2 regions of the Symbiobacterium terraclitae genome follow, and region 1 is predicted to be linked to the other one. Evidence: riboswitches for the same ligand, from Rfam matches in the RefSeq annotation. Region 1 holds a riboswitch; the other holds the start of a gene.

Region 1 (3,333 bases):
GCCGTCGACAAGGTGGCCCCGGCGGAGTTCGACCGGCTGAAGAACCGCCCCAGCGTCGAGGTGCTGGAAGCGATCCGGGACATGGACCAGGTACGGCCCGAGACGCTGCTGGAACTGGGCAACGTGCTGGCCTACAAGGTGATGGCGGCGGGCGCGGTCAAGAACCACATGGTGGCGGTCCTCCGTTTCCAGGCCATCCCCGAGCTGGGTGCGGCCCCCGTCACCTTCAGCTTCGCCACCCTCCTCGACCTGGACGACCGGGAGGAATCGCTCTTCGACGAGCGCACCGGCCGGTTCGTCACCCAGGTGCTGAACAACGTGATCAAGCGGTCCGCGGTAAGCCGCGCGGCCCTCTTCCCCTGCCTCGACGACAACGGGCGGGAGATCGCGGACATGATGGTCTACGCCGGCAGCGGCGCCGCCGCCTGGTTCAAGGCGCTGGAGGCCACCCGCCGCCTCAGCCCCCGCCGGGAAGGCCAGGCGTTGCTGCGGATGATCACCGAGCAGAACGCGACGGGCGAGGTGCCGCACGACCTGTTCCGCCGCATGGGCGAGGACCTGCTGGACCAGGCAAACGACGGCCTCAGCGCGGAGTCGGTGGTGCGCAGCCTGGAGAGGGCGGTGGGCCACGGCGTCGACCGCCTGGGCTTCCAGGCCCGCTGGGAGTCCGCCTTCGGCGACCTCTCGTACCGCCCGGCCTACCACTCGCTCTTCGGCGGCGGCGAGGCCGAGAAGCCCACGCGGATGAAGATGCAGGCCGGCGACATCGAGATCACCCTCACGCCCGCGCATCTGGAGTCCTTCCGGCAGGTCACGGTGGGCGACCAGACCTTCATCCTCTTCGCCGTGCCCGAACGGGCGCGGGTGGTGGTGGGCAAGGACCTCGACCTGCGGATCAAGCCCGTGGCGCTGGCCGACATCCAGCGCTGGATGACGGGTGAAACGGAGTAGGCGCTGCAGGCGACAGGACAGCGCAAGGCGGGACCGGGCAGGCCGATCCCGCTTACGACAGTCAGGCAGCGCAGCCGGGGGCGGACGGGCCCGCCCGGCCGCATCCCGGTGTACGCGCAACAAGGGCGGCTGAGCCCGCCCTTGTCATGGATACTAGCGTGCCGCAACCTCCCGCTCCACGCGGATGGTCACCAGCCCACGTCCGCCAAAGCTGGCCTGGTGGGAGACGTCCTCGTACCCCTGCGCGATGTGCGCCGCCGGGTCGAAGAAGAGCAGGTCCCGCTGGCGCTCCGCAAAGGTGGGATCAACCGGAACCCAGCCGCGGTCGGGATGGTAGTACTCCGCCCACGCGTGGCGGTTCTCCGGGCCCAGCGGCCCCGCAAGCCCGCCGCTGTCGGCCCATCCGTAGACCAGCCGGGCCGGGATCCCCACCGCACGGGCCATGGCGACGAAGAGGCTTGCGTACGTGCCGCAGGAGCCAACGCCCTTCTCGAACCCGGCCAGGGCGCCTTCGGCGGCGCCGGTCCGGCCGTAATCGAGGTGCGTGACGACGGCATGCAGAAGCGCCTCCACCTGCTGGTCGACCCCTGCTGCGCCGGCGACGGCGCCGCGGGCAAGCGCAGAGATGCCGGGGTGATCTGACTCAACGCCGGGTTCGGCGGCGAGGTACCTCTCGTGCACCGGACCGACGGCGGCCCGGGTGGCAACACCGGATCCCTGCGCCGCACTCAACTCGACGACGAGGACCTCCTCGATGACGAGCGCCCCTCCCGGCGCCACCTGGGGCACCTCGAAGGTGGTGGCCCCGCGGGCCGACCGCATCCGCACGCCCGTGGGGACGGAGCGCTGCGGCGCCCCCCGCAGGCGCTGGCCGCCGGCGTCGGCCGCGGCGGCGGGGAGCGTGAGGACCAGGTTCGTCACCGGTTCGGCGGTCGGGTTCTCGATCGTGATCCGGGTGCGCACCTCCACGGTCCGCGGGGCGGACCCTGCGAGGCCGACGGTGGATGCGCTGAGCAGCAGCACGGCGGCCGCGAGCACGCGCACCGGTCGTAGGGCATGCATTGCTGTATACACCACTTTCGGCAGCCCGGCTGTCATAGGCGGTAGGCCCTTAGACCCGTGGCTTTGCGTCGCCGCCTTTCGGCGGGTTTGCCTTTATCGAGTGTTGCTGTTACCCATGTTAGTCGTTAGGCGTTGTATCGTCAATATTACGATGATTGATTCCTTCTGGCTGCTGCGCGCCCCGTCGGGCCCCGGCCCGCGCCGAGGCCTCGGCGGCGTTCAGCTTCCGCCAGAGCGCGACCCACTTCCACGCGAGCGAAACCAGCACCACGGCCGCAAGGAAAACCATCGCAATCCGGATGGGGGCCATCTGCGCCCTCCTCACGCTGCTTGCGTTCGTATGGGCGTTCGACCTCGCGAACCGTGCCTCCTGCCTTCGCAAGGAAGGGATCGACCATGAAGGACCAGCTCCCACCCGCCCGCGGGCGCCTCGCTGCGCGGCTCGGCGCCCTTCTCCTGCTCGCCGGGGCCGTGCTGGTCGCCGTGCCGGCCATCCGGTGGGCCCGTGAGGAACTCGCGGACCGCCGCCAGATGGCGCAGGTGCCGACGCCGTCTCCGGTGATGCTGCAGAGCCCCGGCGACCTCGGTCGCACCGGCGGTTCCGACGGCCCCGGCCTCGACGCCGGTACCGGTGGCCCCGGCAGCGGCGAGGGCTCAAGTGTCCCGGACGGGGGCGGCTCCGGCGAAGGGGGCGCTGCGGCGCTGTACCAGATCAGCATCCCGCGCCTGAAGGTCTCGTACCCGGTGGGCGAGGGGGTCGACAACGACGTGCTTGACCGGGGCCCGGGCCACTACCCGCAGACCGTCCTGCCGGGCGAGGTGGGGAACGCAGCGCTGGCCGGCCACCGCACGATCCGCGGCCGCCCCGCCTTCTTCTACCGGCTGAACGAGCTGGAGCCCGGCGACCTCGTGCACGTCCACTACACCGACCGCAGCCTCACCTTCGTGGTCGAGCGGGTCTTCCTCACCGACCCTTACGACCTCTCCGTCATCGCCGCCACCGACTACCCGGCGCTGACGCTCACCACCTGCGACCCGCCGGGTAGCGACGAGATGCGGCTGATCGTCCAGGCCCGCCTCCAGTCCAACGGGCCAACCCCGCAGACGGGCCGGGGCCTGCCCGCCGGCCGCGCACTCGGCGCGGGACCGACTGGCTAGCCCACCGGTCCCCGCTCCCGCGGGCCAGCCTCTCGGACGCCGAGGCGCCTGCACACTGGCCCCACGCATGCAAAACGCCCCCGGGCAAGCCCCGGGGGCGCCTCTGTTCAATCCCACCTCCGCCGGTCCTCGAACCGGGGGCCGTCCGCCGGAATGGCATCG
Region 2 (3,333 bases), on a different contig from region 1:
TGTCGGCCAGCACGTCGGTGCGCACCTGCTCCACCGCCATACCCGATCGCGAGGCCTCAATGCCACGGATCATCCTGCCATCCCTCCCGTCGGACTCTCTCCGCCGGCCGGCGGGCCGGCAGCGGGCGAAACCTCCCGCAGAGCCAGGTAGATCTTGATCTGGCCGATCTCGGTGATGATCGGCACCGTCAGCATGTTGATCGCCGTGGGCGCAAACCGAACACCCGTTCCGCGCACGATGCGGGGCGGCGAGATGCGGCTGGGCCACCCGGCCGACTCCAGCGTGCCGGCGGCGTAACCGGTGATGAGGTTGCCAAGCTCGCCGAGGGCCGACTCGGCCATCGGGTCCGTGATGGGATAGTCGGACCCGGTCATCGCCCGGATGATGCCCTTGGCCATCGCGAGCTCCATCCCGTAGATCACGATGCCCTGCACGGAGCCCATCACGCCGATGACCACGTTGACGGCGTGCAGCGTGGAGATCGCCTTGCGCATCAGGGGCTTGTCCGAGACCACGCTCTTCAGTCCGGCCTCCGAAGCGAGCACCTTCAGTCCGGCGTACACGAACGGGTTCAAGAACTCAACTTTCATGACTACACCACTTCACGCAGGTCAGGTGCCCCGGCGCGTGATCTGCACCGCCATCCGGTCGCCCACCACCCCGGGCTTGCCGTGGAAGACGAGCTTGTTGCCCACGAAGACGGGCAGTTCGCTCCCCACCCGGGTGTTCAGGCGAACCAGATCACCGACCCCCAACGCCAGAAACTCGCCGAGCCGGATGCGGGTCTTCCCGAGCAGGGTGGTCAGCGGGAGCGGTGCCCCCTGAACCGCCCGCCGCAGGCTGTCTTCCTCGGACGGGCTCATGTGCTTGGCGTCGGCCAGCCACGACTGCGGCGACAGCCGGGAGAGGACCGGCTCCACGGTGGAGTATGGGTAGGCGTAGGTCATGTGGCCCAAGTGCTCGCCGATCTCCACCGCCAGCGTGATCGCGGCCACCACCTCGGTGGGCCCGCCGGTCTGGATGAAGACGGGGTTGGTCTCCACAGCCTCGATGCTGGGATCGATCTCGGCGACGTTGCGCCAGGCCTCCTTCATGGGCCCGAAGGTGTCGCGCACCACGCGCTGGATGATGCCGAGTTCGATCTCGGTCAGCTCCCGCTGCGGCTGCGCATCGCTTCCGGGCCCGCCGAAGACCCGCTCGACGATGGCGAAGGCGACGTTGTGGCTGATCTCCAGCAGGCAGATGCCCGGGAGGGGGTTGATCTTGAACGAAAGGGTGATGGTGGGATTGGGCAGCAGCTGGGTGAACTCCGAGTAGGTGAACTGGTTGGTCGAACGCACGTTGATCTGGACCCAGGAGCGCAGTCCCGCCGAGAGGTATGACTGGAGCAGCCGGGCCAGGTTCTCGTGGACCAGCACCAGCGTTCTGATCAGATCTTTGTTGAACTTATTAGGCCTACGGAAATCATACGTACGAACGTTGCTGCCCGTGGACATTACGAGCGCATCAATTTCGGCCTGGCTCAGTGGATTCTCCATGCGCGTAACCCTCCATTGGGCAGGAACTGTTTCATGTGATCACTGAAAGACAGAACTAGTTAAACATAACTCTTTTACCTAGGATTCGCGCCAAATCGCCGGAATCCTTCCCGAATACAGGTAGGTTAGGGATTTTTCATCCTGTCCTTTTCGATATATGTGGTTATGAACCCTTCTACAAATAGCCGCAGGAGCCAATTTGGCGCTTTCCGGGACAATGGGAAATCCACCAATGATCGTATGGGCCCCGTCTTGGCGCCACCGAAACAATGGCAAAAGCACCCCCAAGACGCCGGCGGCCGTCCGCCGACATCCCGAGCGGCAACCCGGCTGGCATGGGAGCATGCGCTCCTTTAGCCCCGTGGCTTTGCGGCCCCGCCTTTCGACGGGTGTGCCTTTATCGCTTGGTTGAGAGTGCTCGCATATCCCTTGGACACCTGGTTGAAGGAAGGCATTAGCAATAGATTCTAGATCACTCCGAGAACACCTTCATGTTTCGTAGGTGATTTTACGCGTGACTTATTTTCGCGCTGTATTACGCGCGGACCAGGATGAGCCCGACCGGGCCCATCCTGGTCTCGCTGCGCAGGGGGGATTAGCAGACGTAGTCGCCCTTCTCCAGAACCCGGGCGGCGATCTGCCGCTTCAGGGCGATGGTGTTGGTGGGCGTGTAGCGGGTCAGCCGCTTGAGCATCGAGAGCTGGGTGCGCAGGGTATCGCCGTCCTCCTCCACGGCGGGCAGGAGCGTGCGGGCGATGGTGGCAATGCGCTCGAAGGCCTCCTGGCAGTAGACGCGGGCCATCTCGGGCTTCAGGCCGGGCCGCCCCGCGCGGATGGCCTTGAGCGCCCTTAGCACGGCAGACTCCATGGCGTAGATCTCGATGGCGATGTCGGCCACGCCAAGGAGCAGCTCCTGCTCCTTCTCCAGCGCCATCTGGAACTTCTGCACGCCGAGGCCGGCCAGCATGAGGAAGACCTTCTTGGCCCGGTCGATCATGAAGACCTCCTGGGCCAGCGGCTCGTCGGACTCCTCAAACGGGGTCAGCTCCATCAGCTCGCCCTGCAGGCCGGCCAGCGCCTGCATGATGGGCAGCTGCCCCTTCATCGCCCGGCGGACCAGCGTGCCGGGGATCAGCAGGCGGTTGATCTCGTTGGTGCCCTCGAAGATGCGGTTGATGCGGCTGTCGCGGTAGGCGGTGCTGACCTCGTACTCATCCATGAAGCCGTAGCCGCCGTGGATCTGCACACCCTCGTCGGCCACGAAGTCGAAGGCCTCGGAGCCGAAGACCTTCATGATGGAGCACTCCATGGCGTACTCCTCGAGGCGCTTGGCCACCTCGCTGCCGGGGGCATCGGGATCGAGGCCCTCCAGCGCGCTCTCGAGGAGCCCGGCGGTGCGGTAGCCCATGGACTCGGTGACGTAGGTGCGCACGGCCATGTCGGCCAGCTTCTGCTGGATCGCCCGCAGCTCGGCGATGGGCTTGCCGAACTGGTTCCGGGTCTTGGCGTACTCGGCCGCGATCGAGAGCACCAGCTTCGCCGAGCCGACGGCGCCCGCCCCCAGCTTCCAGCGGCCGATGTTCAGGATGTTGAAGGCGATGTGATGGCCCTTGCCGATCTCGCCCAACAGGTTCTCCACGGGCACCTTGGCGTCCTCGAGGATGAGGGAGCAGGTCGAGGAGGCGTGCAGGCCCATCTTCTTCTCCTCAGGCCCGATGGAGACGCCGGGGAAGCTCCGCTCGACGATGAAGGCGGAGAACTTCTCGCCGTCCACCTTCGCGTAGACCACGAAGA

Evidence for each region. A riboswitch is a leader RNA that binds a small molecule or an ion and turns the genes downstream of it on or off. The one in region 1 is predicted to bind cyclic di-GMP.
Region 2: another riboswitch for cyclic di-GMP. It lies ahead of fliM (flagellar motor switch protein FliM); the one in region 1 lies ahead of J2Z79_RS11155 (transglutaminase-like domain-containing protein).

The regions. Positions count from the first base shown of each region.
Region 1 is NZ_JAGGLG010000018.1:51,571-54,903, forward strand. It holds gene J2Z79_RS11150 (hypothetical protein) at 1-951, shown strand, start outside; gene J2Z79_RS11155 (transglutaminase-like domain-containing protein) at 1,105-2,013, opposite strand; cyclic di-GMP riboswitch class I at 2,030-2,115, opposite strand; gene J2Z79_RS11160 (hypothetical protein) at 2,132-2,323, opposite strand; gene J2Z79_RS11165 (sortase) at 2,410-3,171, shown strand; gene J2Z79_RS11170 (phenylacetate--CoA ligase family protein) at 3,279-3,333, opposite strand, start outside.
Region 2 is NZ_JAGGLG010000002.1:73,500-76,832, reverse strand. It holds gene J2Z79_RS01805 (flagellar hook-basal body protein) at 1-73, opposite strand, end outside; gene J2Z79_RS01800 (chemotaxis protein CheX) at 70-591, opposite strand; gene fliM (flagellar motor switch protein FliM) at 613-1,539, opposite strand; cyclic di-GMP riboswitch class I at 1,857-1,945, opposite strand; gene J2Z79_RS01790 (acyl-CoA dehydrogenase family protein) at 2,135-3,333, opposite strand, start outside.